DNA from 4 places in the Methylobacterium sp. WL19 genome. Region 2 is predicted to be linked to each of the others. Evidence: riboswitches for the same ligand, from Rfam matches in the RefSeq annotation. Region 2 holds a riboswitch; each other region holds the start of a gene.

Region 1 (5,871 bases), on a different contig from region 2:
GGCGATAAGTACCGCTTGATCCCGCAATATTACACAAACGGGTCGAACCCGCTGAAGGCCAACCTGCGCGACCGCTTCCTCGGCGAGCCCGATTTCAGCCGCTTCAAGTCCGAGCGGGCCATGGCGGGCTACGAGTTCTCGCACCGCTTCGACAACGAATGGACCGTGCGCCAAAATCTGCGCTACGCCCATGCCAGCACCAACTACAACAGCATCTACCCGACCGGGCTGAACAATACGGCTTCACCCTCGCTCATCAACCGTTCGGCCCAGACCTGGCTGGAGGATTACGGCGTCTTCACCGTCGATACCCAGATCCAGCACGAGCACGTGTTCGACTGGTTCAAGAACACCGCCTTGCTCGGCATCGATTACAGCAACATTCAGAACAAGAGCGACCAGAGGGGCGGCCCGACCCAGTCGTTCTTCGATCCCAGCTTCCTCATTACCGGCGTGGGTCCGGCACTCGTCGGCCCGATCGATGTCCTCAACCCGACCTATGGCTCGGCCGTCGCCCCCCTGCAGAGGACGCTGTTGAGCCGGCTGTCGCAGGAGCAGACCGGCATCTACGCCCAGGATCAGGTGAAGTTCGGCAACGGTTTCCTGTTCAGCGCCAACGCCCGCTACGATTGGGTGAAGACGCGGACGGACGTGCAGAACCCCGCCCTGGATGCCGTTCGTACGACGCTGAACAGTATCGGCGTCCCGAACGCGATCCCGACCAATTTCGGGGTCACCCAGAATGCGGAATCCTATAGCGGCCGCGTCGGACTGTCGTATCTCTTCGACAACGGCCTGACGCCCTACGTCGCCGCCGCGCGCTCGTTCAACGTGCTGCCGTTCTACATCCAGTCGAGCACTCGGAGCCAATTCGTCCCGGCCGTGCCGGATACGTATTCGATCGGCCCCGCCAAGCCCGAGATCGGCGAGACCATCGAGGGCGGCATCAAGTTCCAGCCTCCGGGATCGAACAGCACCTTCCTGCTGACCTACTTCAATACCAAGAAGACCAACGCCCTGACCTTCGACGGGACCGATCCACTGCAGCAAGCCTATTACCAGACCGGCGAGATCACGGTGAACGGCATCGAGGCCGAGGCGACCCTTGAACTCGCCGAAGGGTTCCGCCTGCTCAGTTCGCTCACCGCCCTCAACGCCCGGGTGACCAGGGACATCCCGCCGTTCCCCTTGCCCGACGCGACCGGAAACCGGCCGATCCAGGTTCCGAACATCGTGATCTCGAACTGGGCCGACTATACCGTCCAGACTGGCCTGTTCCGTGGTCTCGGCTTCGGCTTCGGCGTGCGCTACATCGGCGATACGTTCGGCGATACGGCCAACACCATCCGCGTGCCGGATTACTTCCTGATGGATGCGTCGATCCGCTATTCCTTCGACAACTGGCGCTTCCAGGTGGCCGCCAACAACCTGGCCGACAAAGTGTATGTCGGCACCTGCGCCCAGCTCGGCGGATATGTCGGCTGCAATTACGGCGACGGCCGCCGCATCACCGGCTCCGTCACCTACCGCTGGTAGGCGACGCGCATCCGATGAGATTGGCCCCGGATCGAAAGATCCGGGGCTTTTCTTTTGGGCTGTTGCCGTGACGTCGTTGACGCGGTCTCCCGGCCTCGACTAGCTTGAGCATGACGGTTCCTCTTCGGGGGATCAAAAGGGAACGCGGTGAGGACCTTGTGTCCGATGCCGCGGCTGCCCCCGCAACTGTAAGCGGCGAGTCCTTCATCAACACGTCACTGGGTGATCACCTGGGAAGACGATGAGAGGGCGGTGACCCGCGAGCCAGGAGACCTGCCGTCAGTCGTGGTCACACGCGAAACGCATCGGGCGGGGTGTCCTGGTGGGGTGTCGGGGCGTTCGCATGTCGCGAACGCATCGGTTTCGTTCGCGGTGACGTGCCACTGCGCTGAGCCGCGCCCGCCGTCTGCCTGCGATGCCCGATCGTTCCCGTTCCTTCCGTTACAGAATCGCTCCACGGCATGCCTTCGGCGAGACCGTCCGGTCCCGCACGCAGGCATTTTGCCCGGTTCGCCGTATTGTAACGTTATAACATACGATTTAGCAGAGGGGGCGCGGCACTCGGCCAGCGATCACTCCGGTTTGCCAAAACGAACATGCCCAGACAGGTCACCCACCGCGCCCCCGGCCGGACATCCACGGCCCGCGCCACCGCTTTCCTCGCGTCGCTCCTCGGCTCGACCCTGCTCGCCGGTCAGGTCCGGGCACAGGATTCCGTCAGCCAGAATGCCGTCACCCTCGACCAGCTCACCGTGGAGGGGAGCGGGGTCGGCCTCACCCGCGCCAACCCGGTCGGGCTCAACCTCTCGACCCCCTCCCGCAGCGCCAGTCGCCTTGGCCTGACGCCGCTGGAGACGCCCGCCAGCATCGACGTCATCAGCGGCGAGACCGCGCGCATCCGGGGCCAGAACACGGTGGTCGAGGCGGTGACGCAGAACGCCACCGGCATCACCACCATCGCGTCGCCCGGCAACGGCAACGGCGCCTTCTCCAGCCGGGGCTTCGCCGGCCCGAACTCGATCCAGCAGCTGTATGACGGCACCCGCCTGTTCGTGGGCGCCGGCACCGTGACCTTCCCGTTCGACACATGGAACGTGGAGAGGATCGAGGTGCTGCGCGGCCCGGCCTCCGTGCTCTACGGCGACGGCGCCATCGGCGGCGTGGTCAACGTGGTCTCGAAGAAGCCGAGCTTCACGCCGATCCATGCCGCCCGCGCCGCAACCGGGTCGGATGGGCTCGCGCGCCTCGCCGTCGATCTCGGCGGTCCCATCGGCGATGCGGTGGCCTACCGCCTCAATGTCAGCGGCAACCGCGACGGCGGCTGGACCAGCCCGAACGGGGATTTCCGCAACCTCGCGGTCTCGGGCGCGCTGCTGTTCCAGCTGAACCCCGATCTCGCGGTGACCCTCAGCCACGATCTCGGCTACCAGGAGCCCGCCCGCTACTGGGGCACGCCGCTGGTCGATGGCCGGATCGTCCAGTCCCTGCGCAACAACAACTACAATGTCGACGGCGCGAAGGTCATCTGGTCCGACAACTGGACCCAGCTCAAGACCGAGTGGACGCCGAGCGCCGACATCACCATCCGCAACACCGCCTACCGGCTGCAGAGCCGTCGCCACTGGCTCGATGTCGAGCAATACAGCTTCAATCGCGGCACGGGCCTCATCGACCGGTCCAGCTATACCGAAATCTACCACCAACAGGAGCAGGTCGGGAACCGCTTCGACGCGGCCTTCAAGGGCAACGTCTTCGGCTTCCGCAACGAGTTCGCCATCGGGTTCGACGTGAACCACGTGGATTTCCGCCACACCAACAACTTCTCCAGCGCGGGCAGCAACCTCGTCACCAGCGTCGATCCGTTCAATTACGATCCCGGACAGTTTCCGGCCAATGGCCGCGCGAGCCCGGCCTATGCCACCAGCACCAACCAGGCCTCGGTCTTCGCCGAGAACCGGCTGATCCTCAGCGACCAACTCTCCTTCCTCACCGGCGTGCGCTTCGACGCGCCGACCCTGCACCGGCGCAACCTGCAGACCGGCGACACCTTCGCGCGCTCGTTCGAGGCCCTGAGTTACCGCTTCGGCCTCGTCTACAACCCGACGCCGGATTCGGCCCTCTACGTGCAATACGCCACCGCCACCGATCCGGTGGGGAGCCTCATCAGCCTGTCGCAATCGAACGCCAATTTCGACCTCTCCACCGGCGAGCAGATCGAGGTCGGTGCCAAGGGCCTCGCGCTGAACGGCGCCCTCGAATGGACGCTCGCCGGCTACCGCATCGTCAAGGACAAGCTGATTTCGGCGGTGCCGGGCCAGCCCAATGTCTCGACCCAGGTCGGCCGGCAATCCTCGCACGGGGTGGAGGGGGCGCTCGCCCTGCGCCTGCCCGATGGCTGGCGCATCGACGCCAACCTCGCTCTGCTCCACGCGCAATACGACGAGTTCCGGGAGGGGGCGGTGTCCTATGCGGGCAACCAGCCCATCGACGTGCCCGAGCGCGTCGCCAATGTCTGGCTCAATTGGGCCTTCGCCCGCGACTGGGAGGCCAGGATCGGGCTGCAGAATGTCGGCCGGGTCTTCAGCGACTTCTCCAATACCGCGCCACGGCCCGACTACACCCTCGCCCATCTCGGCCTCGACCATCAGGTCACCCCGGCCTCGCGCCTGAGCCTTCGCGTCTACAACCTGTTCGACACAACCTACGCCATCAGCGGCAACGCCGTGGACGGGATCGGCACCAACTGGATCCTCGGGCGACCGCGCTCGTTCGAGGTGGCCTACAGCGTCGCGTGGTGAGCCCGCTGAAACGAGGGAAGCGGTGGCTGGTCCTCGGCCATCGCTGGCTCGGCATCGCCACCGGGCTGCTCTTCGCCCTGTGGATCGGCTCCGGGCTGGTGATGCTCTACGTGCCGTTCCCGAGCCTCACGGAGACGGAGCGTCTCGCGCATCTTCGCCCGATGGCATGGGAGGCGGTCGCGGTCTCGCCTGACGAGGCCCTGGCCGCCGCCGGGCTGCAGGGCATGCCCCGCAGCCTCGATCTGGAGATGCGCGGGGACGAGCCTTTCTACCGGATGTCGGCCAGCGACGGCCGCCGCATCACCCTCTCGGCGCGAACCGGCGCACCGGCCGGGCCGGTCGATGGCGAGGCGGCCCGGCGCCTCACCGGGGCCGGTCCCGGCGCGTCCGTGGAGGAGGTCGAGCGCGACCAATGGACGGTGACGGCGCGCTACGATCCCCTGCGACCCTTCCACAAGGTCGCCTTGAACGACGCGACCGGCACGGAGCTCTACGTCTCGGAAAGGACGGGCGAGATCGTGCTCGACACGACGCGGTTCGAGCGCGGCTGGAACTGGGTCGGCGCCGTCACCCACTGGGTCTATCTCACGCCGCTGCGCGCCCGCGCCGAGCTGTGGCGCGATGCTGTGCTCTGGATTTCCGGCATCGCCGCCTTCACGGCGCTCAGCGGCCTCGTCCTCGGGATCTGGCGCCTGCGCCTGAGGCGGCGTTACGCGCGAGGACGCGTCACGCCCTATCGCGGGATGGCGCGATGGCACCACCTCGCCGGGCTCATCGGCGGGATCGGGCTCACCACCTTCATCCTCAGCGGCTGGCTCTCCATGAACCCGAACCGCTGGTTCACCTCCCTCGCGCCGCCCGCCGACCTACGCGAGGCCCATGCCGGGGCGGACAGCCCCGTCGGCCTCACGACCGCGAGCCTGCGGGCGATGGCCGCCCATGCGCCCCTCGGCCTGCATCTCGCGCGGATCGGCGGGCACTGGGTCGCGACGGGGCTCGACCGCACCGGCGGCCGGGTGATCGGAGACGCACCCTCGACCGCCCGGATCGCGGCGGCGGCCGGCTTCGCCATGGCGGGTGCGAGGCTGGAGGGCGTAGAGCGCCTCGACACTCATGACCTGTACTGGTCACCCCTCACGAGCGGGACGCTCCCCATCCTGCGCCTGCGCTTCGCCGACCCGGCCGCCACCTGGCTTCACGTCGATCCGCAGAGCGGCGAGATCTTGAACCGGCTCGACCGCTCCGGCCGCGTCAACCGCTGGCTGTTCACGGCGCTCCACCGCCTCGACCTGCCAATCCTCGTCGGCCACCCGCCCGCCAGGGACGCGGCGCAATGGCTGCTGAACCTGCTCGCCGGAGTTTTGGTGGTCACGGGGGTGGTCATCGGTTGGCGGCGGCTCGGCCCGAAGGCCGGCGCGCATTCCCCTCTCCCCGCACGCGGGGAGAGGGCCGCGACGACCCCGTCGTCGGCGCGGCGAGGCGGCAGCCGGGGGTGAGGGGGCTTGGCCGAAGGAGCCACACCCGGAGAGACCCCCTC
Region 2 (5,871 bases):
AGGGCCGCGGCGACGGTCCGGATCTGGGCCCGCACCCCCTCGAAGTCGTTGGGTACGCCGAGTTCGAGAAGGGGGAAGCCGACGCGCTTGAGCAGGCCCACCGTGGTCCGCGTCGTGAAGGCTCCGGCCACGACGAGGTCGGGCCGGAGCGCGACGATCTCCTCCGACAGGCCACGGGTCACCGCGATGCCGGTGGCCTCCCGCGCGACGGTGGAGCTGCGCGGGTCATGGGCGAGGTAGGTCACTGCGGTGACCTGGTCGCGGTCGGCGAGCCGCAGGACCAGCTCGTCGGCGCAGAGGTTCATCGAGACGACGTGGACCGGATGCGCCGGCTCGTCTGCCGCCCACCCCGCACCTGACAGACCAGGCCAGACCGCAATCGCTAGCGCAGCCAGCGTCCATCGCATCGACATCGCAATCCTCAGAACGTCGTCACGCGGACGCCGCCGTACACGGCGAGGCCCGGCCCGAGGAAGCCGGTGGGGTTCTCGTAGCGGCGGTCGAACAGGTTATCGATCCGGCCGAACACACTCACCGTCTCGTTCACGTCGTAGTTGACCGCGAGGTTGACCAGGGTGAAGCCCGGGTTCTTCAGCCTCTGGATCGAGAAGTCTCGGTTTCCGTCTACGAAGTGGCCAAGCACGATCACCGTCCCGCTGAAGCTCAGGCCGGGGATCGGCGTCCACTGAGCGGTGGCGCTGCCCTTGTGGCGGGGCCGGCGCAGGAGCTCCTGGTTGGTAATCTCATTCTTGGTCACGGTGTTGGTGTAGTCGACCCGGCCCGAGAGCGTGTCGGTGAACCGGACCGCAACGAAGGCCTCGGCCCCGTAGGATTCGGCTCGCCCGACGTTCTCGTTCGAGGTGAAGCTGGCGTTGGTGTTGATCAGGTTCTTGAAGTCGTTGGCGTAATAGGTCGCGCCGACGAGAACGCGCTCGCCGAGCGGCTGTTCGAAGCCGGCATCGTAGCCGAGGCTCTCTTCCGGCTTGAGGTTGGGGTTGGCGAAGAAGTTGAACGCCGGGAAGCTCTGGAACAGCTGGCTCAGGGTCGGCGCCTTGAAGCCGGTGCCGACGCTGCCTTTGATCCGCGTGTCGGTGAACGGCAGGATGTAGCTCGGGGCGACGCGGAACGTGGTGGCCGGTCCGAAGGCGTCGTTCTCGTCGTGGCGAACGTTGGCGACGAAAGAGGCACGGTCGAACGGCGTCAGCTGTATCTCGCCGTAGCCGGCGGTATTGCCGTTCCTGGCCCGCAGGTTGCCGGAACCGAACGGGTTCGGATCGGTGGTCGACAGGCTCTCGTCGTCACGCTGCGCGCCGAACAGAACGAGGTTGCCGGGCGAGAGCTGGTAGTCGCCGCGGTACTCGTACCGCGTGCGCTCGCCGAGGCCGGCGGTCGGGAGCGGGTTGAACGGGTCGTACGCGTTCTGGACCTGGCGGTTGTAGAGGTTCGAGTAGTTGATCGCGAAGACGTTGTGGAAACCGGCGAACGGTGTCCACTCGGCCTCGTTGCGGGTGAAGACTTGCTGCACGTCCGCCTGGCTGCGCAGGCCGCCCAGCGTCACCGGGAAGGTGCCATAGTCGTCGCCGCTGAAGAGCAGCTTCGAGTTGATGAACCGCGTGATCGAGTTGATTCGGAACGTGTCGGTGAACTGGTAGCCGAACTTCGCCGAGACGGTCTCGTTGTCGTAGTAGTTCGGGCGGGTCGTCGTTCCTGGGGCGACGAGGTTGGGCGGCGTCACAGGCGTTGCGGCAGCCCGGAGATGCTGGATCGACACCGAGTAGTCGAAGCCGTTTTCCGACCCGCTGATCCGGCCGCTCTGGTTGAACGTCCCGAATGAGCCGCCCTCGATCCGCGCGGTTGCCCTGGCCGGTCCTTCGCCACGCTTCGTCGTGAAGGAGATCGCGCCGCCGATGGCGTCGCTGCCGTAGAGGCCGCTCTGGGGACCCCTGAGCACCTCGATGCGGGAGAGGTCGTCGGTCAGGAGTTGCCCAAAGTCGAAGGAGCCGTTCGGGTTCGACGGGTCGGTCGCGTCGATGCCGTCGATGAGCACCTTCACGTGGTTCGAGTTCGAGCCGCGGATGAATACCGAGGTCTGACCGCCCGGGCCGCCGGTCTGCACGACGTTGAGGCCCGGCACCTGCTGGAGGGCATCCGGGACGGTGCGGCGCTGCTGGGCCTCCAGAGTGGCGGCGGTGAGCACGGTGACGCTCGATCCGACCTGGTCGACGGGCGTCGGCACGCCGGTGGCGGAGACGGAAAGCTCGGAGAGCGTGACGGCCGCCTCTGCCCCGCGCGGGACGTCGGCGAAGGGGGCGGCGGTCTGCTGCGCCAGGGCGGATACGGGAAGGGAGGCGCAGGCGAGCGCGAGCGTGCGCAAGCACGCGGATCGAGAGGGGAAGGACACGGGACAAGCCTCGGGCGACGTCTGTGGCACGTCACCGCGAACGAGGCCTGGGCGCTTGCCTGCCGTAAGGACAGCCGAACGCCTCGACACCCATCAGGACACCCCGCCCGATGCGTTTCGCGTGTGACCACGACTGACGGCAGGTCTCCTGGCTCGCGGGTCACCGCCCTCTCATCGTCTTCCCAGGCCCGAAGACCCAGTGACGTGTTGATGATGGGCTCGCCGCTTACAGTTGCGGGGGCAGCCGCGGCTTCGGGGAGGCCCTTTCGGACCTCATCCTCACCGCGTTCCCTTTTGATCCTCCGGGGAGGAACCGTCGGAGATAAGGAGCGCGATCAAAGCGTCCGCCGTCAATGGCACGCAAAGGCTTTCCGACGATGTGTGCCTGGAAGGTTACAGGTCAGCACTTACGAAGGTTTGCCTCGGTGCTATGCAGCGTCCGCTTTTCAAAAATTCGGCCCGAAAGCAGACCTTCGCATAACCACCCAAACGAGACGATCGCGCTATCAGCATCCATGTCCGATATTCGATCGTTTTCCCGACATATGCTGGATGTGCTTCCTAATCGGGGGCAAACGGCTCCGTTTATGTCGGGAAAATATGACTGGTTTTCTATTGCCAGATAAACGTGCTTGAATCACTATCCCGACATGCTCGTCGGATATGCCCGCGTCTCTACCCTCGATCAGAACCTCGACCTGCAGCGCGATGCGCTGACCAAGGCCGGATGCGAACGACTGTTCGAGGAGAAGAAATCTGGAAAGGCCGGCACGAAACGTCCTGAGTTCGATGCCGCTCTCGCCTACCTGCGTCCGACCGATGTGCTCATAGTCTGGAAGCTTGATCGGCTCGGTCGCTCGCTCGTTGAGATGATGCGCACGATCGACAATCTGCGGACGAAGGAGGTTCACTTCCGAAGCCTCACCGAGCAGTTTGATAGCGACACGGCTCACGGTCGCTTCGCTCTGCAGATGCACGGCGCCATGGCCGAGTACTTTCTCGACCTGAACCGCGAGCGGACAATGGAAGGGCTGAAAGCGGCGCTGGCCCGCGGCCGGAAGGGCGGCCGGCCAAAGAAGCTCACCGAGGCTGATATCGAGGTAGGCCGCGCCCTGCTGCAATCCGGCACCATCTCGATCGCAGCTATCGCTAAACGGCTCGGGATCAGTCGGGACACCTTCTACAGCTATTTCCCCCAGGCCCGGGCCCGCAGTCAGGCTGCAGCTACAGTCAGCGAGGCCTGATCTCGATGCCGATCCGGCGCGAACATCGCTTCTTTTATCCAATCGACTGGCCGCAGCTCTCTGCAGTGATACGCTTCCAACGCGCCGGGGGGGCTTGCGAGAGCTGTGGGCGGCCTCATGGAAAGGCTGTCTATCACCTGGGTGATGGACGTTGGTGGGATGCGGAGACCGGCTCCTGGCGCGACGGAACTGGGCACGCCCTAAGGATCCTCCCGAGCTTCGAGGATCTCGGGAGCCTCCGCTCTACCAAAGTCGTGCTGGCAACCGCACATCGCGATCACGACACTGCCAACAATGCGGACAGGAACCTCGCAGCCTTATGTCAGCGCTGCCACATGAACCACGATCGCCCTGAACATCGGCGCCGGCGGTGGCGAACGTTGTTCAGGCGAAGGGCCTCGGGCGACCTGTTTCGGGGGCCGTACTCTGAAGTGCGGTAGCTTCTAGCTGAGGTTGTTGTCGTCAGATTACTGACGCTGTGCACCTTCTGGGTCCCACGAGCTTGCTCGCGGAAGAGTGGAGGGGTGAGATAAACTGCGTCGCCAGCCTCGATCAGATCTGCCCGGGCTGGCAACCGTAGGGTGGCACAGAGCGCGGGAAACGCTCTTTGATGCGCTCGCAACCCCAAGTCCGTAGCGACTCTGGCAGACGGCGGTTCACCTCGATGCCAACCTCGTCGTAGGGCGTTGGGCCAGCGGTGACGTAGCGGTACCAGCCCCAGCCGAGCGTACCGACCCCTGCAAACAGGATCGCGAAGGCCACTGTGACGGCCAGCCCTAACCGCGACTGCGTAGGCCGCACTCCATCTGCCATGCCGGTCAACTCCCTTAACGATTCCGCGAGCCCCATACGACGCACGGGATCGCGGAGCCAACACGCAGCGGTATTCAACAAGTGCTTATGGCACTGCCCTGTGCCTTGTTGGGGACGCTCCTCTTCCTCACGCCATCCGCCCTACCGCCCGCTCCTCACCCACATCGCTACCTTTGCCTTAGGCGACTTCTTCGTGTGGGGTCATGGCCTCCGCTACAGGAGAGTTAATCCACGCCATTGCGTGCGCGCCGGCACGTCAAGAATTAGATCGGCACCCTATCTTAGTCTCATACAGCAACAAACAGACCTGATCCCAGGACTGTAGCGCAAAGGAGCTAAGTCATCCACATGAAGACCCGTATCGCCGCCATCGCCACCGCTCTTGTTCTTGGCGTTGCTCCGATCTCGTCCGCGATGGCTTTCGAGCGTCCGTCCCGCTACACCTCGTTCAACTCGTATGAGGTCGATGCTACTGGCTCGCTTGGTGCCCGCGACAGCGCCTTCTCGCGTAACCCGGCCAACTGCCCGATGAGCTCGGCCGCCGAGGGCAATGCCAACCAGCAGAACTTCCCCGTTCAGCAGTACGGCCAGACCTCCGGCGGGAACCGCTGCTAATCGGTCGATAGGGCTTCGATCATGCAGATGAAGGGTTTCAGCTACGCGATGATCGGCGCGTTCGCCTTCGGCTTTCTCGCAACGGTCGTTGGCTCCGCCAGGACCATGATGGGCCTCTGACGACCGAAAGACTCAGCTGATCGAGCGGCGGGGCGGAAGCCTCGCCGTTTTTCATGCGTGGTCCCTGGTTGATCAATCCTCGTCGAAGAAGCCGGAGTCGGATTTGCGGCCGTCCACGATTGAGAAGCCTTCGCTGGATGGTCGGTCGGCGGCCCATCCAAGGAAGAGATCGACACCTTCACATTGAACAGGACCGGCCAAGCGCGTCGCATCTGCTGTCGGCAGCCCTATGGCGGTGGCGAAGGCCTTGAAGTCCGCAAGGCCGGCATCGCCTGGATCGAATGAATGGACCATCATTACCGCGACGCGGGCGCGGTAGCGTTTCGCCTCGTAGATGGCTGAGGCGGTTCGGTGGAGCAGTTGATAGCGAAGGGGGTTGGTCGCCTCCGTGCTAAGGCCTAGCGTCGTGGAGAGTCGATTCAACCTAGCGATCTTACCCTTCGATCCACCTACAAGCCATTCTGAGACCCGTGGGCCGAACGCCTCGTCGACCTTCCCTTCTACAGCCATGACGGCTAGCTCTCCCGGCAACCCGAGAACGGCCAGCACATCGGCTTGCGACGGCTTTAGGCCATCCCCGAGTTCGATCCACCGTTCCAGAAAAGCGTCGACGAGCTCTGCGCCGGCCAGCCGTGGGTACTGGTTGAGGACGTACTGGATCATCACTGGAAGACCTGG
Region 3 (5,871 bases), on a different contig from region 2:
CGGTGTCACCGATTGGGAGCTTCGGATCTACTACGCCCGCTCCGGCGGCGGCGTGCCCGCCATCGACGGCGTGACGCCAGACATCATCGACCGCACGATCACGAAGGTCGAGGCCCTCATCGCGGCCGGCCAGATGGAAGCGGCTCTGCTGCTAGGCTGGTCGACCTTCGAAGCCATCGGGCGGGCCTTGATTCCGAACCGCCTGTCACACTCTCAATCGCCCGCACGGCTGATCGAGGAGCTCGCGGGCGAAGGCATCGTGACGCCGGACGAGGCGGATCGTCTTCGTCCCATCGCGAACCTGCGCAACGCCGTCGCCCACGGGGCCTTGCAGCGCGACCTCGATCGCACCGCCCTGGAGGATTTCGTCGCCACGCTGAAGCTCGTCCTCCACGAGAACCAGCCGGTCGGCGCTGGGGCCTGACCGCGCCCAGTAGTCAGAACTCGATCCCCTCCTGTGCCTTCACCCCGGCGGCGAAATGGTGCTTCACGCTGCCCATCTCGGTGACGAGGTCGGCGGCCTCGATGAGGGCCGGCTTGGCGTTGCGCCCGGTGACGATGACGTGGAGATCGGGCCGGCGCGCCCGGAAAGCCGCCACCACGGCGTCGATGGGCAGGTAATCGTAGCGCAAGGCGATGTTGAGCTCGTCGAGGAGGACGAGGCGGATGGTCGGGTCGGCCATCAATTCCTCGGCCTTGGCCCAGGCATGCTCGGCCGCCGCGATGTCGCGGGCTTTGTCCTGGGTCTCCCAGGTGAAGCCCTCGCCGAGCGTATGCCATTCGATCTGGTCGCCGAAAGCCTTCAGCGCGTGCTTCTCGCCGGTGTCCCAGGCGCCCTTGATGAACTGGACCACGCCGACCCGCCAGCCATGGCCCAAGGCGCGCAGGAGGAGGCCGAGCCCGGCCGTGGTCTTGCCCTTGCCGGGGCCGGTATTGACGATGAGGAGGCCCTTCTCGATCGTCTTGGCCGCGACCTCGGCGTCCTGGATGGCCTTGCGCTTCTCCATCTTCTCGCGATGCCGTTCGGCCTCCGGATCGTTCGTGTCTGACTCGCTCATGCGGCTGCTCCGGGTTGGGGTTTCACGATCATCGGCAGTCCCGCCACCATGAACACCACATGGTCGGCCCGCGCGGCGAGGCGCTGGTGCAGGCGCCCGGCCGCGTCGCGGAAGCGGCGGGCAAGCGCGTTGTCCGGCACGATGCCGAGCCCAACCTCGTTGCCGACGAGCACCACCGGCCCCGGCGCGCGATCGCAGGCCTCGATCAGCGCGACGGTCGCGGCCTCGACGTCCGCCTCGGACAGGATCAGGTTGGTGAGCCACAGGGTCAGGCAATCGACCAGCACCGGCCCGGTCGCCGCGGCGACGGCCTCGGCCAGGTCGATCGGTACGTCCCGGGTGATCCAATCGGCCGAGCGGCGCGACCGGTGAAGGGCGACGCGCTCGCGCATCTCGTCGTCCCAGGCCTGCGCGGTGGCGAGGTAGAGCCAGGGCGCCGGATGGGCTTCGACGAGGCGCTCCGCGTGCAGGCTCTTGCCCGAGCGAGCGCCGCCGAGGACCAGTGTCATTCTTGGGGAAGGCTGCCGCATGGCTTCCTTTAGCGCGAAACCGCCCTGCCCCGTCAAAGGCGGTAAAACGCTTTGGCGGCGCGTTGTCAGCGGTCGCGCGAGCGCGTAGAAGCGAGCTTCGGACGGTGCCCCGGTGACGGGGTGAAAAGGGAATGCGGTGAGGGCTCGCGCCTGAAACCGCAGCTGCCCCCGCAACTGTGAGCGGAGACGGGCCTGCCATCGGCCACCGGAGCGATCCGGGAAGGCGGCAGGACCGGATGACCCGCGAGCCAGGAGACCTGCCATCCGAAGGGGACCACATCGTCCTCCCGCTCGATCCTCGAACGCCGCCGGCGGGGCGGCCGGAGACCTGACACGATGACCACCAACACCCTCGTCCTTACCGGCACCCGCAGCAACGAGCGTCTCGGCGCGGTGCTCATGGCCGCTTTCCTCGGCCTCGGGCTCGTCTTCATGGCCGGTTTCGCCCCGGCGATGGCGCTGCACAACGCGGCCCACGATTTCCGGCACGCCCAGAATTTCCCCTGCCACTGACCGCCACGCGCTCAGTCAGGACCTGATTCCATGATGATCCGACTCGTGTCGGCGGCCCTGGTCGCCGGCTTCCTGGCGGCTGTCGTCGCCACGGGCTTGCAGTTCGCCCTCACCTCGCCGCTGATCATCGCGGCCGAGCGTTACGAGAGCGGCGAAGCCACGGCGCCGGCCGCGCAATGGATGCCGCGCGGCGCCTCGCCGGCCTCCCTCATCGTCCCCGTCCATTCGGGCCACGACCATGGCGGCAAGACGGACGGTGTCGAAGGCGGCGAGGTCGCACCGGCCTGGCAGCCCGGGCCCGGCCTGCCCCGTATGGTCTTCACCGCCCTCGCGACCCTGGTCGGCGGCGTCGGCTATGCCCTTTTGCTGGGCGCGGCTCTCATCGCCTGCGGGCGCGAGCCGAGCCCGGAAACCGGCCTGCGCTTCGCCATTGCGGGGTTCCTCGCCGTGGCTCTCGCCCCGGCCCTCGGCCTGCCGCCGGAATTGCCCGGCATGGAGGCGGCTCCGCTCGCCGAACGCCAGTTCTGGTGGATCATGACTGCGGCCGCCACCGCCATGGGGCTCTACCTCATCGCGATCCGCCGCTCCCCCATCGCCATCGCCGGAGGGATCGTGCTCCTCGTCGCACCGCATCTGGCAGGCGCTCCGGAGACGAGCCACGCCGCCTCCGCCCTGCCCCCGGGCTACGCGGCCCAGTTCGCCGCTCGGTCGCTGGGCATCGCCTTCGTGTTCTGGGCGGTGATCGGCCTCGCCTTCGGCTGGGCCTGGAACAGCGTCGGGCGCAAGAACCCAGCGACGTCGCATGCCTGACGAGGACATCCCGGCCGGCAACGCGGTCGCACTCTACGTCTGCGCCACCTGTCGCACGGCCGGCGACACGTCCGAGCCCCGCGCCGGGGCCCGCCTCGTCTCGGCGTTGCGCGAAGCGGTGACGGAAGCCGCCATCGAGGGCATCGCGGTCGAGAGCGTGGAGTGCCTGTCGGTCTGCAAGCGCCCATGCACGGTCGCCGTGGCGTCGGAGGGCCGCTGGACCTACGTCTACGGCGACCTCGACCCGATCGAATCCGCCAGGACCATCCTCGCGGGCATCGGCCTGTACGCGGAGACGCCCGACGGCATCGTGCCCTGGAAGGCACGGCCGGAAGCGTTCCGCAAAGGTGTCGTCGCCCGCATTCCCCCGTTTCCTCCGCCGCGCGCGGACAGAATTCCGGACGCCGCCGAATGAGCATCGTCGAGAAGATTCCCTGCACGATCGTCACCGGCTTCCTCGGAGCCGGCAAGACGACCCTCGTGCGTCACCTCGTGGAGAATGCCGGCGGTCGTCGGCTCGCCATCATCGTCAACGAGTTCGGCGATATCGGCTTCGACGGATCGTTCCTGGCCGCCTGCGGCATCGAGGGCTGCCAGGACGAGGACATCGTGGAACTGGCCAATGGCTGCATCTGCTGCACCGTGGCGGACGATTTCGTGCCGGCCCTGAACAAGCTGCTCGACCGGGCCGACCCGCCCGAGCACATCCTCATCGAGACGTCCGGCCTCGCTCTGCCGAAGCCCCTGGTCCAAGCCTTCCACTGGCCGGCGATCCGCTCGCGGGTGACCGTGGACGGGGTGATCGCGGTCATCGACGGCCCCGCCGTCGCTGCCGGCTTCTTCGCCGACGATCCGGCGGCCCTCGCCGCCCAGCGGGCCGACGATGCCAGCGTCGATCACGACAACCCGCTGGAGGAGGTGTTCGAGGACCAGCTCCTCTGCGCCGACCTCGTAGTCATGAACAAGGCCGACCTCCTCGACGAAGCCGGCAAGGCCAAGGTCCGCGCCGAGGTGGAGCGCCAGCTGCCGCGCGCGGTGAAGATGGTCGAGGCCGAGCATGGCCGCCTCGATCCGCGCGTGATCCTCGGTCTCGGCGCCGCCGCCGAGGACGATCTCGACGCCCGCCCCTCGCATCACGGCGAGGGCGAGGATCACGATCACGACGATTTCGACTCCGTGGCCATTGCCGTGCCTGCCACGGCGAGCGCCGAGGATCTGGCCGCCCGCGTCGCCCGCGCCGCCGAGACCAGCGGCGTCCTGCGGATCAAGGGCTTCGCCGAGGTCACCGGCAAGCCGATGCGCCTCGTGGTCCAGGGCGTCGGCGCCCGCATCGCCCATCATTACGACCGCCCCTGGCGGGCGAGCGAGAACCGCGACGGCCGGCTCGTGGTCATCGGGCTGAAGGGTTTCGACCAAGGGGCGGTGGCAGCCGCCCTGGCGGGGTGAGCGCGTTGACCGCCCGACGGATCCCGGCGCGCGGGTGCCGCGGCCTCGTGGTCGCGTCCGGCCTGGCGGCTCTCGCGGCGATCGGTGGGTGCTCGGATTCACGTCCGCCCAAACCGGAGTTTCAGGCCTCGGACAGCCGGGCGATGGCACGCCTCTCTCCGGTGGCTCGCCCTCTCGCCCAGACGGGCGATGCGAAGCTCGCCTATACCCACGACCTGACCATCGGATTACCGCCCCAGCGGGTGAACCCGCATTTCGAGGCGGCCCGCGACCGCTGCCTGAACGAGGCGGCCCTGAAATGCATCCTCGTCGCTGCGTCCATCGACGATGGCCGGAGGCCTGCGGGCCGTCCGCAGGCCCAGGTCCAGGTCCGACTGCCGCATGAATCCGTTGCTCCCTTCATGGCCTTCGTCACGTCGCCCCTGCCCGGCGAGGCGACGGGCGACGTCGTGCTCCGGAGCCAGTCGACGCGTGCCGACGACCTGACGGATGCCATCGAGGATGGCGGCCGGCGCTTGGCCCAGCTCACCGCCTATCGCGCCCGGCTCGATGCGATCGCCGCACGGCCCGACCCGCGCGTGGAGGATCTGATCCGCATCGCGCAGGAATTGGCGCAGGTTCAGTCGCAGATCGAGGAAGCCGATGCCAAACAGCGCGGCCTGAGCCAGCGCGTCGACACGGAGCTCGTCTCCGTCGCCCTGCGCTCCGACGAGGCGCGCGCCGGGCCCCTCGCCCCCGTGGAGGAAGCCTGGGCCCAGGCGGGCCAGACCTTCGGCGCGAGCGCAGGATCGGCCTTGCGCTTCGTCGTCGCCGGCCTGCCATGGTTACCGCTGGTGCTGATCGGCGTGCTTCTCCTTCGCGCGCTGTGGCGCCGGCGCGGCCGCCGAAGCGCCATGACCGAGCGGACGTCCTCCAGGGCACAGCCATGACGGCGCGCCGCCCATGCATCTGATCCGAATCGACACGGTCTCCCTCGACGAAGGCGAAGCCGCCATCGATCTGGGCCAGGCGCCCGGCGACATCGTGTTCCTGTCCTTCACCGATTCCGACCTCTCCGGCATGGCCGGCGCGCATGCGGCCGAGCGGGAGGCAGCGGCACGGGACTCGTCGGCGAGCGACGTCCCGACGCTCCGCCTCGCCAAGCTGGCCCGGCTGCGCCATCCGATGTCCGTCGATCTCTACGTGGACAACGTCATCGCGCGGTCGAAAGTCGTGGTCATCCGCTGCCTCGGTGGCCTCGATTACTGGCGCTACGGAGTCGAGCGCGCCGCCGCCGCGGCTCGCGCGAACGGCGTGAAGCTCGCCGTCATTCCGGGCTGCGACAAGCCCGATCCCCGCCTCACCGCCTTCTCGACGGTGGCTCCCGAACTGGTGGAGACACTCGAGGGCTATTGCCGCGCGGGCGGGTCCGACAACCTGCGCCGGATGATCCGGCGCCTCTCCCTGGAGATCGGGCACGCGGTCGACGCGCTGCCGCCTGTCGCCCTGCCGCGCGGCTTCGCCTGGTGCCCGGG
Region 4 (5,871 bases), on a different contig from region 2:
CTGGGTCACGCCCCAGGCGGGGTTCGGCGCCGGGGCGGTGCAGCTCTTCGAGATCCCGTCCCGCGAAGAGTACATGGACAACATCGTCGCCGCCTTCGTGCCGGCCGCACCCGTCACGGCGGGAAGCGCCCTCGACCTCGCCTACACGCTCGCCACCATCGGGGCCGAACCGGACACCGCCGTACTGAGCGCGCTCGCCCGGGTGGTCTCCACCCATGTCGGTTCGGCCGAGCGCCTGCGGCCGACCACGCCGCCGAGTCCGGAGCGGCGCCTCTACGTCATCGATTTCGAAGGACCGGGCCTGCCCACCGGCCCAGACGGTGACATCGCGGCCGAGGTCTCGGCCAGCGCCGGCGCCATGGTCGATCCGGTGGTGGAGCGGGTGCCCCAGACCGGGGGCTGGCGCCTCTACGTGGAATGGCGTCCGCCGACGCCGCTGCCGCCCGGTGACGTCATCCTGCGCGCGCGCCTCATGCGCGGCGGGCGTCCGATCAGCGAGACCTGGGACAACGCCGCCTGATCGCCGATTTCACGACTTGGCGAGTTGCCGCAGGGATCGGAACGGGAGCACCGGTCGGGGATTCTCAACTTGGAACACCACCAAGTTGCGGAGCCGCCCGGTTCCCTCAAGGCCTTAGAAGCGCCTCGGGGCGCGGCATCCGCCATCCCCCGGAGCAGCACCCTTGGCGATCGAGACCCCCTACCTGCGCTACACGCCCGCCGTCGAGACCCCTGACGCCGACGAGGCCGAGACCAGCCGGTCCCTGAACGAGACCATGCGCTCCATCAGCGAGACGACCCTCGCCCATGGCGGTCATGCCATCCGCAGCGTCCATGCCAAGGCGCATGGCGCCTTGAGGGCCGAGTTGGAGGTGGCGCCCGGCCTATCCCCCGAACTGGCGCAGGGCCTGTTCGCGCAGGCGGGGCGCTACCCCGTGGTGATGCGCTTCTCGACCATCCCCGGTGATATCCTGGACGACAGCGTCTCCACTCCGCGCGGCGTGGCGATCAAGATCGTCGGTGTCGAAGGCGAACGGCTGGAGGGGTCGGAGGGGGACGCCACCCAGGATTTCGTGCTCGTCAACGGGCCGGCCTTCTCGGCGCCGGGACCGAAGCAGTTCCTGGCGACCCTGAAGCTCCTCGCCAAAACCACGGATCGGGCGGAGGGGCTCAAGAAGGTCGCCTCGGCGGCGTTGCGCGGCGTGCAGAGCGCGGTCGTGGCGGCCACCGGTTCGCCGAGCCCGGCCCTGGCGACGCTGGGCGGACAGCCCGAGACGCACATTCTGGGCGACAGCTTCTACAGCCAGGTTCCGCTGCGCTTCGGCGATCACATCGCCAAGATCGCGCTCGTCCCGGTCTCGCCGGACCTGACGGCGCTCACCGACAAGCCGCTGGACGACACGAGCGCCCCCAATGCGATCCGCGAGGCGGTGCTGGCGCATTTCCGCCGCCATGGCGGCACCTGGGAGTTGCGGGCGCAGCTCTGCCTGAACCTCGACGACATGCCGGTGGAGGACGCCTCCGTGGTCTGGTCGGAGGCAACGAGCCCCTACCGCACCATCGCCACCCTCACCGCCGCGCCGCAGACGAGCTGGAGCGAGGCCCGCGCGGCTTTCGTCGATGACGGCCTGTCGTTCAGCCCGTGGCACGGGCTGGCCGCGCACCGGCCGCTGGGCGGCATCATGCGCATGCGCAAATCGGCCTACGAGATGGGCAAACGCTTCCGGGCCGAGACAAACGGCCGCCGCATCGAGGAGCCGAGGAACCTCGACTCGCTCCCGGAGTGATGCCGGACGTTGCCGTGATGCGACAGGGCGGCGGCGATGGTCGATGCGGGAACATCTCGCCATTGACCCTCCCGTTGCGGCCGACCTAGCCTGACGATGACGGTTCCCCCTCGGGGGATCAAAAGGGAACGCGGTTAGGATCTTGCGTCCGATGCCGCGGCTGCCCCCGCAACTGTAAGCGGCGAGCCCATCATCAACACGTCACTGGAGGCTCCGGCCTCTGGGAAGACGATGAGAGGGCGGTGACCCGCGAGCCAGGAGACCTGCCGTCAGTCGTGGTCACACGCGAAACGCATCGGGCGGGGTGTCCCGGTGGGGTGTCGGGGCGTTCGCATGTCGCGAACGCATCGGCTTCGTTCGCGGTGACGTGCCACTGCCGTCGCCCGAGGTTTCGCCCGTGTCTGCCCATCCTCCACGCGCTCTCCATCCCCTCCTCGTCCTCGCGCTGCTGACATCCGCGTCACCGGTCCTCGCCCAGTCCGGCGCGGCGACCATCGCCGAGGCGACCCTCGACGAACTTTCCGTGGCCGCCGACATGCGTCCGCCCCCCGCTGCCGGTCCCGGCCTCGGCGGGGCCACGGGTGGAGCCGGCGGGGCCGAAGCGTTCGGCGCCCTGTCCGCTCCCGCGCTGACGTCGAGTTCCGGCGTCATCACCGGCAAGGCCCTCAACGACCGGCCGGTCACCCGCCCCGGCGAGGTACTGGAAGCCGTGCCCGGCCTCATCGTCACGCAGCATTCCGGCGAGGGAAAAGCCAACCAGTACTTCCTGCGCGGCTTCAACCTCGACCACGGCAGCGACATCGCCATCACCATCGACGGCATGCCCGCCAACATGCGCACCCATGGCCACGGCCAGGGCTATGCCGACATCAACTTCCTCATTCCCGAACTCGTCGGCGCGGTGGAGTTCCACAAGGGCCCGTATTTCGCCCGCGACGGGGATTTCGCCTCCGCCGGTTCGGTGCGGATCGACACGATCGACGCGGTGCCCCGCCCTCTCGCGCTCACCTCCCTCGGCAGCTTCGGCTACAAGCGGGCGCTCACCATCGCCTCCGCGCCGCTGGGGGAGGGGACGCTCCTCGCCGCCGGCGAGGCTCAGGTCTATGACGGCCCCTGGGTGGTGCCGGACGCCATCCGAAAGCTCAACGGCGTGCTGCGCTACAGCCAGGGCACCGCCCTCGACGGGTTCTCCCTCACCGGCATGGCCTATTCCAACCGCTGGACGGCGACGAACCAGATCCCTCAGCGGGCGATCTCCGAGGGCCTGATCGGCCGCTTCGGCACCCTCGACCCAAGCGATGGGGGTAATGCGAGCCGCTTCTCCCTGTCGGGCCGCTGGAGCCGGTCGGACGACGGCGGCGTCACCCGCGCCAGCGCCTACGTCATCCGCTCGAATCTCAACCTGTTCAACAACTTCACCTATTTCCTCAACGATCCGGTCAATGGCGACCAGTTCCGCCAGCTCGACAGCCGCACCGTCGCCGGCGGCGAGATCGCGCGGGTGTTCAATGGTGAGCTGTTCGGTCTCGCCATGGAGAACGAGATCGGCGTGCAGGCGCGGTTCGACGACATCCATGTGGGCCTGTTCAACACGCGGGCGCGCACCTCCCTCTCCACCGTGCGCGACGACCGCGTGCAGGAGGGCAGCGCCGCCCTCTACTTTGAGAACCGCCTGCGCTGGACCGAGTGGCTGCGCACCAGCGTCGGCCTGCGCGCCGACGCCTACGACGCCACCGTGAGATCGAACAATCCGCTGAATTCGGGCCATGCGCGGGACGGCATCGTCAGCCCCAAGCTCGGCGTCGTGTTCGGCCCCTGGGCCGAGACCGAGCTGTTCGTGAATTACGGCGAGGGTTTCCATTCCAACGACGCCCGGGGCGCGACCATCACGGTCGATCCGGGCAATCCCCTGTTCCCCCTCGACCGGGTGCCCCTGCTGGTGCGCTCGGTGGGCTCGGAGGTCGGCATCCGCAACCGCTCCATCGCCGGTCTCGAGTCGACCGTGACCCTGTTCCAGCTCGATTTCGATTCCGAGAACCTGTTCGTGGGTGATGCGGGCACCACCGAGCCGAGCCGCCCGAGCCGGCGCACCGGCATCGAGTGGACCAACCACTACGCGGTGACGCCCTGGCTCGCTCTCGACGCCGACCTCACCGTGACCCATGCGCGCTTTGCCGACCGCGACCCTGCGGGGAGCCGCATCCCCGCCGCCCCTACCGCCATCGCGGCCGCCGGCTTTACGCTGGGCGAGTCGCTGGGCTGGTTCGGTACGCTACGGCTTCGCTATTTCGGCCCACGCCCGCTCATCGAGGACAATTCCGTCCGCTCGAAGCCCACCACCCTGGTGAACGGCCGCATCGGCTACAATTTCGACAACGGCGTCACGGTGCAGCTCGACATCCTCAACCTGCTCAACGTCAAGGCGAGCCAGATCGATTATTTTTATGAGTCGCGGCTGCGGGGAGAGCCCGCCGGCGGGGTGGCGGACACGCATCTGCATCCGGTGGAGCCGATGGCGGTGCGGTTGACGGTGGCGGGGCGGTTTTGAGGAATGGGAGCGGGTTGCGGGCAGCCAAGCCGCTCTCCGGTCATGCTCATGGCAGCGATCCGGGCCGGAGATACGCGAACATGTGAGGCACATAGTCGGCTTTGCCGAGCGCGATGCCGTGATGTCGCAAGATGGCGTAGGCGGTGATGACGTGGAAGTAGAACTGAGGCAGAGCCCAATCCCGAGCGTATTGTTCGCCGCTCATATCGAACGTGATGTTGCCCGGAAGCTCGATCGTGATCTGCAGGGTCGCTCCGGAATCGAGGGCATTGTCCGAGAGGCTGTCCAGACGCGCCAATGCGTCGGCGATGCGAGCCCGTGCATCCGCGATTGAGCCGGGCACGTCGCCGGCATTGCGCCCCTCGGCCGCCACGGCAGCAAGCGATTGGGGAATATCTTCGCCGCGAAGGCGGAACGTCGCCTCCTGAGCTTGGTAGGTGGCAAAACACACCTGTGACGCTAACGGGTACATATCCGGTGCCAGACGCGCCGATAGCAGACCATTGGCCGGATCCACCCTCTGATGCTCTGCCTTGTCCAGCAGCCCGGCCAGCGTCCGCAACATGTTCCTGTAGGTCGGTACCAGAAGGTTAGTCAGCGACATAATCAGTCTCGCGTCGACGGCTACTTCAAGGCCTATCCTATTTCCCCGGGAGCGAACACCATGAGTCGACGCTTACTTTTTCCCATTCCGGCCTCCTACGGCCCCACCCGCTTGCGCACCACCATCTCCCCCTTGAACAAGAACTTCTGCGCGCGCTTGCCCGTATCCACCTCCGTGGTGAACACGTTGCCCTTGCTGTCCACGGCGAGGTTGTGGACCCAGTGGAAGTCGCCGGCCATGCGGCCGTTGCGGCCGAAGGCGCCGAGCACTTCGCCGGTGTCGCGCTTGAGGGTGCGGACCTCGTTGTTGGCGCCGTCCGCATTGAGGAGGTAGGTCTGGTCGGGGTCGGGCCAGAGGGCCAGTTCCCAGACCGAGCCGTTGGCGCGGGTGTTCTTTTCCACGAAGAACTCCTTCACGAAACTGCCGTCGCGGCGGAACACCTGGACCCGGTCATTGGCCCGGTCGCAGACATAGACCAGCCCGTCGCGGGCGATCTGGACGCAATGGACCGGGTTGCGGAATTGCTGGGCCGGCGCGGCGGCCGGGTCGTAGGCGGGCAGCGCTTCGTCGGTGGGCGGCTTGCCGTAGGCGCCCCACATCCGCTTGAACGCCCCGGTCTCGGCATCGAACACGATGACCCGGTGGTTGTAATAGCCGTCGGCCACGAAGAGCTCGTTGGTCTCCGGGTCCACCTGCATGGCGGCGGGGCGGCCAAGGCGGGTGGTGTCGAGGCTGTTGGTCTGCGGCCCCTGCTTGCCGATCTGCAGGACGAATTTGCCCTCCGGCGTGAATTTCAGGATCAGACCGTCCTGCTCGCCGTTGCCGGCGAGCCAGACGAAGCCCTTGTGGTCGATATGGATGCCGTGCTCGTTCTGCGGCCAGTCATAGCCTTCGCCCGGCCCGCCCCATGACCGGACGAGGGTGCCCGCCTG

Evidence for each region. Region 2 has a riboswitch for cobalamin ahead of FV220_RS18220 (TonB-dependent receptor). Riboswitches for the same ligand answer to the same signal wherever they lie in the genome.
Region 1: another riboswitch for cobalamin. It lies ahead of FV220_RS21485 (TonB-dependent receptor); the one in region 2 lies ahead of FV220_RS18220 (TonB-dependent receptor).
Region 3: another riboswitch for cobalamin. It lies ahead of FV220_RS13440 (CbtB-domain containing protein); the one in region 2 lies ahead of FV220_RS18220 (TonB-dependent receptor).
Region 4: another riboswitch for cobalamin. It lies ahead of FV220_RS20170 (TonB-dependent receptor); the one in region 2 lies ahead of FV220_RS18220 (TonB-dependent receptor).

Annotation. Positions count from the first base shown of each region.
Region 1 is NZ_VRVC01000145.1:2,046-7,916, forward strand. Features, by position in the region: gene FV220_RS21480 (TonB-dependent siderophore receptor) at 1-1,536, shown strand, start outside; cobalamin riboswitch at 1,634-1,832, shown strand; gene FV220_RS21485 (TonB-dependent receptor) at 2,133-4,334, shown strand; gene FV220_RS21490 (PepSY domain-containing protein) at 4,328-5,830, shown strand.
Region 2 is NZ_VRVC01000101.1:43-5,913, forward strand. Features, by position in the region: partial or broken gene FV220_RS18215 (ABC transporter substrate-binding protein) at 1-413, opposite strand, end outside; gene FV220_RS18220 (TonB-dependent receptor) at 422-2,401, opposite strand; cobalamin riboswitch at 2,522-2,734, opposite strand; gene FV220_RS18225 (recombinase family protein) at 3,052-3,645, shown strand; gene FV220_RS26175 (hypothetical protein) at 3,651-4,085, shown strand; gene FV220_RS18240 (hypothetical protein) at 4,807-5,073, shown strand; gene FV220_RS18245 (hypothetical protein) at 5,266-5,856, opposite strand.
Region 3 is NZ_VRVC01000060.1:22,363-28,233, reverse strand. Features, by position in the region: gene FV220_RS13455 (hypothetical protein) at 1-424, shown strand, start outside; gene cobO (cob(I)yrinic acid a,c-diamide adenosyltransferase) at 438-1,058, opposite strand; gene cobU (bifunctional adenosylcobinamide kinase/adenosylcobinamide-phosphate guanylyltransferase) at 1,055-1,567, opposite strand; cobalamin riboswitch at 1,674-1,868, shown strand; gene FV220_RS13440 (CbtB-domain containing protein) at 1,925-2,101, shown strand; gene FV220_RS13435 (CbtA family protein) at 2,132-2,911, shown strand; gene FV220_RS13430 (DUF1636 domain-containing protein) at 2,904-3,326, shown strand; gene cobW (cobalamin biosynthesis protein CobW) at 3,323-4,357, shown strand; gene FV220_RS13420 (DUF4349 domain-containing protein) at 4,501-5,286, shown strand; gene cobN (cobaltochelatase subunit CobN) at 5,300-5,871, shown strand, end outside.
Region 4 is NZ_VRVC01000125.1:6,228-12,098, forward strand. Features, by position in the region: gene FV220_RS20160 (glucan biosynthesis protein) at 1-520, shown strand, start outside; gene FV220_RS20165 (catalase family protein) at 684-1,787, shown strand; cobalamin riboswitch at 1,871-2,073, shown strand; gene FV220_RS20170 (TonB-dependent receptor) at 2,185-4,335, shown strand; gene FV220_RS20175 (DUF1993 domain-containing protein) at 4,382-4,939, opposite strand; gene FV220_RS20180 (hypothetical protein) at 5,035-5,871, opposite strand, start outside.